2 regions of the Effusibacillus sp. SKA8 genome follow, and region 1 is predicted to be linked to the other one. Evidence: riboswitches for the same ligand, from Rfam matches in the RefSeq annotation. Region 1 holds a riboswitch; the other holds the start of a gene.
What was found. Region 1 has a riboswitch for cobalamin ahead of AC4ED1_RS13670 (energy-coupling factor ABC transporter permease). Riboswitches for the same ligand answer to the same signal wherever they lie in the genome.
Positions count from the first base shown of each region.

Region 1 (3,439 bases):
ACATCTCCCCGGCCGTTTTTCTCCCGACTGATACGTCAATCCCCGCCTCCCGCAGGGAACCGGCCGCCGAATCCGTGACCACCGACGCCAGCAACGGGTAGCCTTGGGCCTTGAGTTCCAGCGCCAATTCACGGGCATCGCTGGTGCCCGCCAAAAAAAAGATCATTCGTCGCCCCTCCCAATAAAAAATCCCCTCGCGAGGGAGGGGAGGACACGCCAAGGCCGCAAACCGCGAGCGAAAAGCCTTGCGTGGCACCTCCCTATCTCCCGTAGGTGATCGGGCATGACCGCATACCCGGCGGTGCCGTTGGAACAGGCAGGTCTCCTGGCTTCGATTCATCGCCCTGCACTTCCCTTCCCGGGGCTATGCCTAGTGGTTTTCCGTACAGGACTCCTCGTCACAGTGGCGGGACCGCGCCGGCTTTGCACCGGACTTCCCTCTTGTCCCCGGACAGGTGATTTACGGGGACCTGTTCCCAAAGCAAAAATTTGTTTTCGGCAAAATCGGCAAAAATTTGTGTTGCTTGATGTATTCTAACATCCTTGCGAAAATCCTGCCAGTTTCTTTTGCAAAAATTGATATAGACAAACCGTCTTGGGTACGTGTATCCTAATTTTAAATATTGCAATCCTGTTTGTCATAAAAACGGCATATTGTTCTCGTCTAGGTGCCCTTGTGGGAACAAGGGGTAACAGGGAATCGGGTGCAAATCCCGAGCGGTCCCGCCACTGTAACCGGCGAGCTTTCTTTCGGAAATGCCACTTGAGTCATCAGGGAAGGCGAAAGAGCGCGATGAACCGGAAGCCAGGAGACCTACCTAAACGAGTACACCTGCTCAGCCTTCGAGGAAAAGGTTCGGTGTTGGATAAAAACCTTGCGGATGTGGCGGATGTTCCCCTTGCTGCAAATTTCCGTCGTTTTCGCGACCCCGGCCTTTTCGGCCGGGGTTTTTTGCGGGGGCATGAAATTTTTTACACGAAGGGAGGATACCGCAGCTTCTTCCATTGCATTTTTTTGTGCATTTTTTAATGCAATGGGGAAAGGTTGCCGGGCTGCTGGAATGCGAAAACGACGTTTTGTGTCTAGTTTTGTCTTAATTTCCGGGTTTGTTTTGTATTTTCTTGTTGCCGCGCCGCAAGCCGCCTACGGGATGCATATCATGGAAGGATTTTTGCCCGTTTGGTGGGCCGGTTTCTGGTGGCTGGCGTTTCTGCCCTTTTTTCTCCTTGGGCTTCGTTCCATTCAACGCACGGTCAAACGGTGTCCCGAGGCAAAGTTAATGCTGGGACTGGCGGGAGCGTTCAGTTTTGTCCTATCCGCCCTGAAAATCCCTTCCGTGACGGGAAGCAGTTCGCATCCCACGGGGACGGGATTGGGCGCCATCCTGTTCGGCCCCTTGGCGATGAGTGTGCTGGGCAGCATGGTCCTGCTGTTTCAGGCTCTCTTTCTGGCGCACGGCGGATTGACGACATTGGGGGCCAATGCTTTTTCGATGGCAGTGGCGGGTCCTTTCGCCGGATATGGGGTTTACCGGATCGCCGCACGATGGGGAGGCAAGCGGAAGCTGGCCGTTTTTCTGGCGGCGGCGATTGCCGATTTGACGACCTATGTTGTGACTTCCTTCCAACTGGCCCTTGCGTTCCCGGCGGCAACGGGCGGCATTCCGGCATCGTTTGTCAAATTTGCCGGCATCTTCGCGGTTACGCAGATTCCGCTTGCGATCAGCGAAGGGTTGTTGACGGTTCTCGTATGGAACTGGCTGCAAACATACAATCGCGAGGAATTACAACAACTGCAGGAAATGAAAGGGGCGTAGGACTGTGAAAAGGCTGGACAAATGGATGAACGGGTGGATCCTCTTGGCGGTTGCGGCGCTCATTGCGGCTCCCCTGATTTTTGTAAAAGATGCGGAATTTGCGGGGGCTGACGGTTTGGCGGAGGCTGCCATCGCCGAAGTGTCGCCGGATTACAAACCGTGGTTTCAGTCGCTGCTGGAGCTGCCAGGGCCGGAAACGGAAAGCCTGTTGTTTGCTCTGCAAGCGGCCGCCGGTGCGGGCGTGATCGGGTATGGTATCGGCTTTTATCGCGGTCGTGCTCTGCAAAGGGAGCATCCGGAAAGATGAGGCTTGACGCGCTCGCTTACGGCAACCGGCTGCGCCGGTTGCCGCCCGGGATGAAAGTGACGTTTGCGGCGGGTGTGATGGCGCTCGCTTTTGTCTCGCATATCCCTGTCCTTGTTGTCATATTTTTGTGGATGGGCATTTGGATTGTCGTTTATGCCAAAATTCCCTTTGCCGTCTATCTGCGTTTGGTCGGCCTGGCGCTGGCGTTTCTGCTGTTCGGCTTGCCGCCGCTCATGATTGGGATTGCGGCCGGTGGGAGCCTGTCCGCTTTGCCGGAAGACGCGGTGGCGTCGGTTTCCCTGGCTTCTTTTCAGGTGTACGCCAGCGCCCGGGGGGTGGCCCAGGCTGGGCTGGTTGTATGCCGTTCCCTCGCTTGTTTGTCCTGCTTGTATTTTATTCTGCTGACCGTGCCCTTTGCGGAAGTGCTGCAAACGATGCGCCGCGTGCGAATGCCGGCTGTTTTGCTTGAAATCGCTTTGGTGATGTACCGTTTTCTGTTTGTCCTGCTTGAATCGGCGGAGCGGTTGTGGATTGCGCAAAAGGCGCGCGGGGGACACAGGGGATTCCGCAACCGGATGCAAGACGCGAGTCTCCTTGTCGCCCAGCTCTTCAGGCGGATGCTGCACCGGTACAGGCAATTGTCCATCGGGTTGGCCGCAAGGGGATTTACCGGTGACCTGCATGTTCTGTCAACGTCTGTGCACACGAGATCCATGCGGCACGTATGGGAAGCAATCGTTGGCTGCTGCTTCCTGCTGGCGTTCGAATGGTGGTTAAGGAGATGAATAAGCAAACGGAATGGCTGTTGGAGTTTGAAGATGTGCATTATACATATCCGGGGTCCGAGCGACAGGCACTTGCCGGGTTGACGCTGCGGATTCCGGCCGGACAGAAAAGCGTCATTCTCGGGCATAACGGCTGCGGAAAATCGACTCTGTTCCTGCATGCCAACGGGATTTACCGGCCGCAGCGCGGCGCGGTTCGCTGGCAGGGGCAACCGATTCGCTACGAGCGCCGTTTCCTGGCGGATCTCAGGCAGAAGATCGGGCTGGTGTTTCAGGATCCCGAACAACAATTGGTGGCAAACACGGTGGCGGAGGATCTTTCGTACGGACTTTGCAACCGGAAACTGCCGCCGGCAGAAATCGCTCACCGTGTTCGGCAGGCTTTGGACCGTTTTGATCTTGCCGATCTGGCGGATACGCCCGTCCATCATCTCAGTTTGGGACAGAAAAAACGAGTGGCTCTGGCGGGAGTCATGGTGTTGCGGCCGGAACTTCTGTTGCTTGACGAACCGACCGCATTTTTGGACAGG
Region 1 covers NZ_JBZCSF010000019.1:27,943-31,381, reverse strand. Annotated here, with positions in the region: gene cobK (precorrin-6A reductase) at 1-166, opposite strand, end outside; cobalamin riboswitch at 299-489, opposite strand; cobalamin riboswitch at 650-836, shown strand; gene AC4ED1_RS13670 (energy-coupling factor ABC transporter permease) at 1,062-1,817, shown strand; gene AC4ED1_RS13665 (energy-coupling factor ABC transporter substrate-binding protein) at 1,843-2,124, shown strand; gene cbiQ (cobalt ECF transporter T component CbiQ) at 2,121-2,909, shown strand; gene AC4ED1_RS13655 (energy-coupling factor ABC transporter ATP-binding protein) at 2,906-3,439, shown strand, end outside.

Region 2 (3,439 bases), on a different contig from region 1:
GCAAGCGACCTCTTGTTCCGAAAGCCTCCCGGCGTTTCCTTGCGTTTCCCGTTCCCAAAGCCAGTTGTTCAACAGGAGCGACAAGCAGTCGAGCAGCAGAATGCCGGCTGACGAATCCAGCCTGCGGATGAGTTTCGCCGCTGCGCACGGCTCCTCAAGGCACCCCCAATCGGCCGGCCGCCGCTCGATGTGAGCCCTGATTCTCGCTTCCATTTCCGCGTCGATTCGCGGGCAGGTGGCGATGTATGTTACCGGCAGCCCCGTTTCTCTCTGCAGTTTCAAACAATAAGTTTCGGCAAAACGGCTTTTGCCGCTGCGCGAACCGCCAATCACCAAAACGATTTTTGCCGGTTTGTCCAAGTTATCATCTCCTGCATACCGCATTTCGGCCCCCCGGCCGGTTGCCGCAATGACTATCGCGTGGAGTTGTTCGGTCTTATGAATCCGCATTCGCGACGCCCGCTTCCGCAAAAGTTGCCATTTCGCGAAGCACGCGGGCGGCTCCCTGGATAATCGGCAAGGCCAGCGCCGCTCCCGAACCTTCGCCAAGGCGCATCGCAAAATCAAACAGCGGCTGTACGTCCAGTGCATCAAGCGTTATGCGATGCCCCGGCTCTACGGAACAATGCGATCCGAACAGGTACGGCAGAACCGACGGTTCGATTTTTGCCGCGGCCAGCACCGCGGAGCTTGTGATAAATCCGTCCACGACGACAGGGATCCGGTGTGCCGCACAGGACAGGGTCAAACCGGCCAGCCCCGCGATCTCAAGACCGCCGATTTTTGCCAGCACGTCAACCGGATCTGCGGGATCGGGGGCATTCAGGCGGATCGCTTTTTCGATCACGTCGATCTTGCGGCAAACTCCCTCGGAAGTGAGCCCGGTGCCGGCTCCCACCACTTCTCGGACTGGCCTTCCCGTCAGAACGGACGCAATCGCCGCGCTGGCCGTTGTGTTGCCGATGCCCATTTCGCCCAACGCCACGATTTTATAACCTTGTTCGTGCAGCTTGCTCCCCATCTCCCAGCCGACCGCCAGCGCACGTTCCGCTTCTTCTCTTGTCATGGCCGGCCCCTTTGCCATGTTGGCTGTCCCGTAGCGAACCTTCTCAATCCACAACCGGTTGGACAACGGACCGGTCCATGGAATATCCGACTTGACGCCGATGTCGACCACATGCACGTCCGCCCCGGCGTTGCGGGCCAATGCATTGATGGCCGCCCCGCCGGCCATGAAATTCAAGACCATCTGCACCGTCACCTCAGGCGGGAAAGCGGACACCCCTTCCTCCGTAACGCCGTGATCGCCCGCCATCACGACCACCGCAGCCGGCGTCGCCGCCGGGATCGTCTCGCCTTGGATGCCCGCCAGCCGGATCCCGATCTCCTCCAGCAGGCCGAGACTGCCCGCCGGTTTGGTCAACTGACCGTGCCGCTCTGCGGCGCGTTTCATCGCTTCCTGGTCGAGTCCCTCGATGTTTTCCGGTAATTTCCACGCCATATGTATCTCCTCCAGATCATGTTTTTGGTAAAAAATTTTCTCCCCTTGCCGGAGGACAAAGGGAGACAGGCGCGTGCGCACCAGCCCCTTTTTCCTCGAAAAGCGGCCAAGCAAAAACCCGCAGGCAGGTCTCCTGGCTTGAGATCATCGCCGCCGTTCGTCTTCCCGTCCGCAACGATCGTCCGGACAGTGACTTATGAACGGAAACTCCCTCTCACAGTGGCGGGACCGCACCGGACTCTAACCGGTTTCCCTATTCTCCGTTTCTATAAAACGGCACCTGCGAGTATAATAGACTATTGAATTACTTCCATCATGCACCAAGGTGAGTCGAATGGCAAGACTGTATTTGATCCGGCACGGCATCACGGACGACAACCTGCAATATCGCCTTTCCGGTTGGACGGATACACCGCTCAACGAAGTGGGGATTCAGCAAGCGGAGGTCACGGCGGAACGGCTGGAACAACTTGCCCGGACGGGCCGCCCGGTGGATGCGGTTTACGCAAGCCCGTTATCGCGAGCCGCGAAGACCGCAGAAATTATCGCAACTCGCCTCGGAGTTCCTCTTACCTGCCGGGATGACCTGAAAGAGATGAATTTCGGCCTGTTTGACGGGCAGTCCATCATCCGCCTTTATGAAACGCACAAGGACATGGTAGATACGGCTCTCAATCCCGGCGCCGACGAATTCGGTTGGGAAGGCGGCGAGACGCGGCAGGCGGTATTTGGCCGCATCGAGTCCGCCCTTCGTTCCATCGCGGAACAGCATCCGGGAAGAACGGTGGCGGTTGTCACCCACGCAGGCGCCATTGCGTATTTCCTGGCGGGAATTTGCTGCGAACCATTGTCCCACTGGAACCGTTACCATGTGGCCAATTGCAGCCTCACAACCATCGCTTACGACAACGGACAGTTTCAGTTGCAAATCCACAACCAGACCGACCATCTGCCGAAGGAAAAATTTGCGGAACTGATCGAGTCGGCAAAAAAGCGGCTCGGTGTTCCATGATCAAAAAACGGACACAGCCGAGAAGGCAGTCGCCCGTTTGCGGGAAAGCGTGTTACGGCTCCAAAGTCAGCAGCGGACCATAAATATAGCCGACCGTGCCGTCTTTCAGTTGCACGTTGTACCAACCGCCTTGTTCGCCTAGTACCGTTACCGCTTCACCGGGCGCTACCGAAGTCAGGATCGGATTGTTGGTCCCCGGTCCCTGGCGAACGTTGACCCCTTCGCTGCTTGTCACCCGGGCGGTACGTCCGGTCCCGTTCCTGCCCACCATTCCGCTTGTAGCGGCAGGCGAACCGGGAATCGCGGCAGAACCTCCCCCCGAAGCCGGATTCGTCCCACCGGTGGAATCGGAATTTTTCGCGGCGCCCGGCAGATTGGAAACCGGCTGTGAATTCTGCGACACAGCGGAATCTTGGCGCAAATGGTCCCGCACAAACTTCCGCACCCCTGCCACATCGGGCTCCAGAATCGATTCCCCGACATAATTGAATGTTTCGGTTAAAAGGTCGTCCGGCGGAATCTGCAGGCTTTTTACCGACTTGGAATCCAGCGCCAGAATGTCCGTCGACATCCGCACCAGATCAGTGGCGGTCAGATTGGTTTGCACATAGGGTTCCGCTTCTTTTAACATGCTGGGGAAACGAACCAGCGTCAGCGGTGTCTTCAATTGCTCCAGAACCGCCTTCACCAGTTTGCGCTGCCGTTCCGTGCGGGCAAAATCGGCCCGCGCGTCCTTGCGGTAGCGCACATATTGTAGCGCTTCCTTCCCGTTCAAATGTTGCGGTCCCTTTTTCAAATGAATGTCATAAACGCCGTCGTCAACATAGTCCATCGGAATTTCAACGTTAAGATCGACGCCGCCGATCGCGTCAATGACGCCCTCAAACCCCTTAAAATCGGTCACCACGAAATAATGAACCGGAATC
Region 2 covers NZ_JBZCSF010000002.1:77,308-80,746, forward strand. Annotated here, with positions in the region: gene cobU (bifunctional adenosylcobinamide kinase/adenosylcobinamide-phosphate guanylyltransferase) at 1-450, opposite strand, end outside; gene cobT (nicotinate-nucleotide--dimethylbenzimidazole phosphoribosyltransferase) at 437-1,501, opposite strand; cobalamin riboswitch at 1,608-1,800, opposite strand; gene AC4ED1_RS02630 (histidine phosphatase family protein) at 1,836-2,513, shown strand; gene AC4ED1_RS02635 (LCP family protein) at 2,566-3,439, opposite strand, start outside.
Region 2: it holds a riboswitch for cobalamin, as region 1 does, so the genes downstream of both, cobT (nicotinate-nucleotide--dimethylbenzimidazole phosphoribosyltransferase) here and AC4ED1_RS13670 (energy-coupling factor ABC transporter permease) in region 1, are expected to answer to the same signal.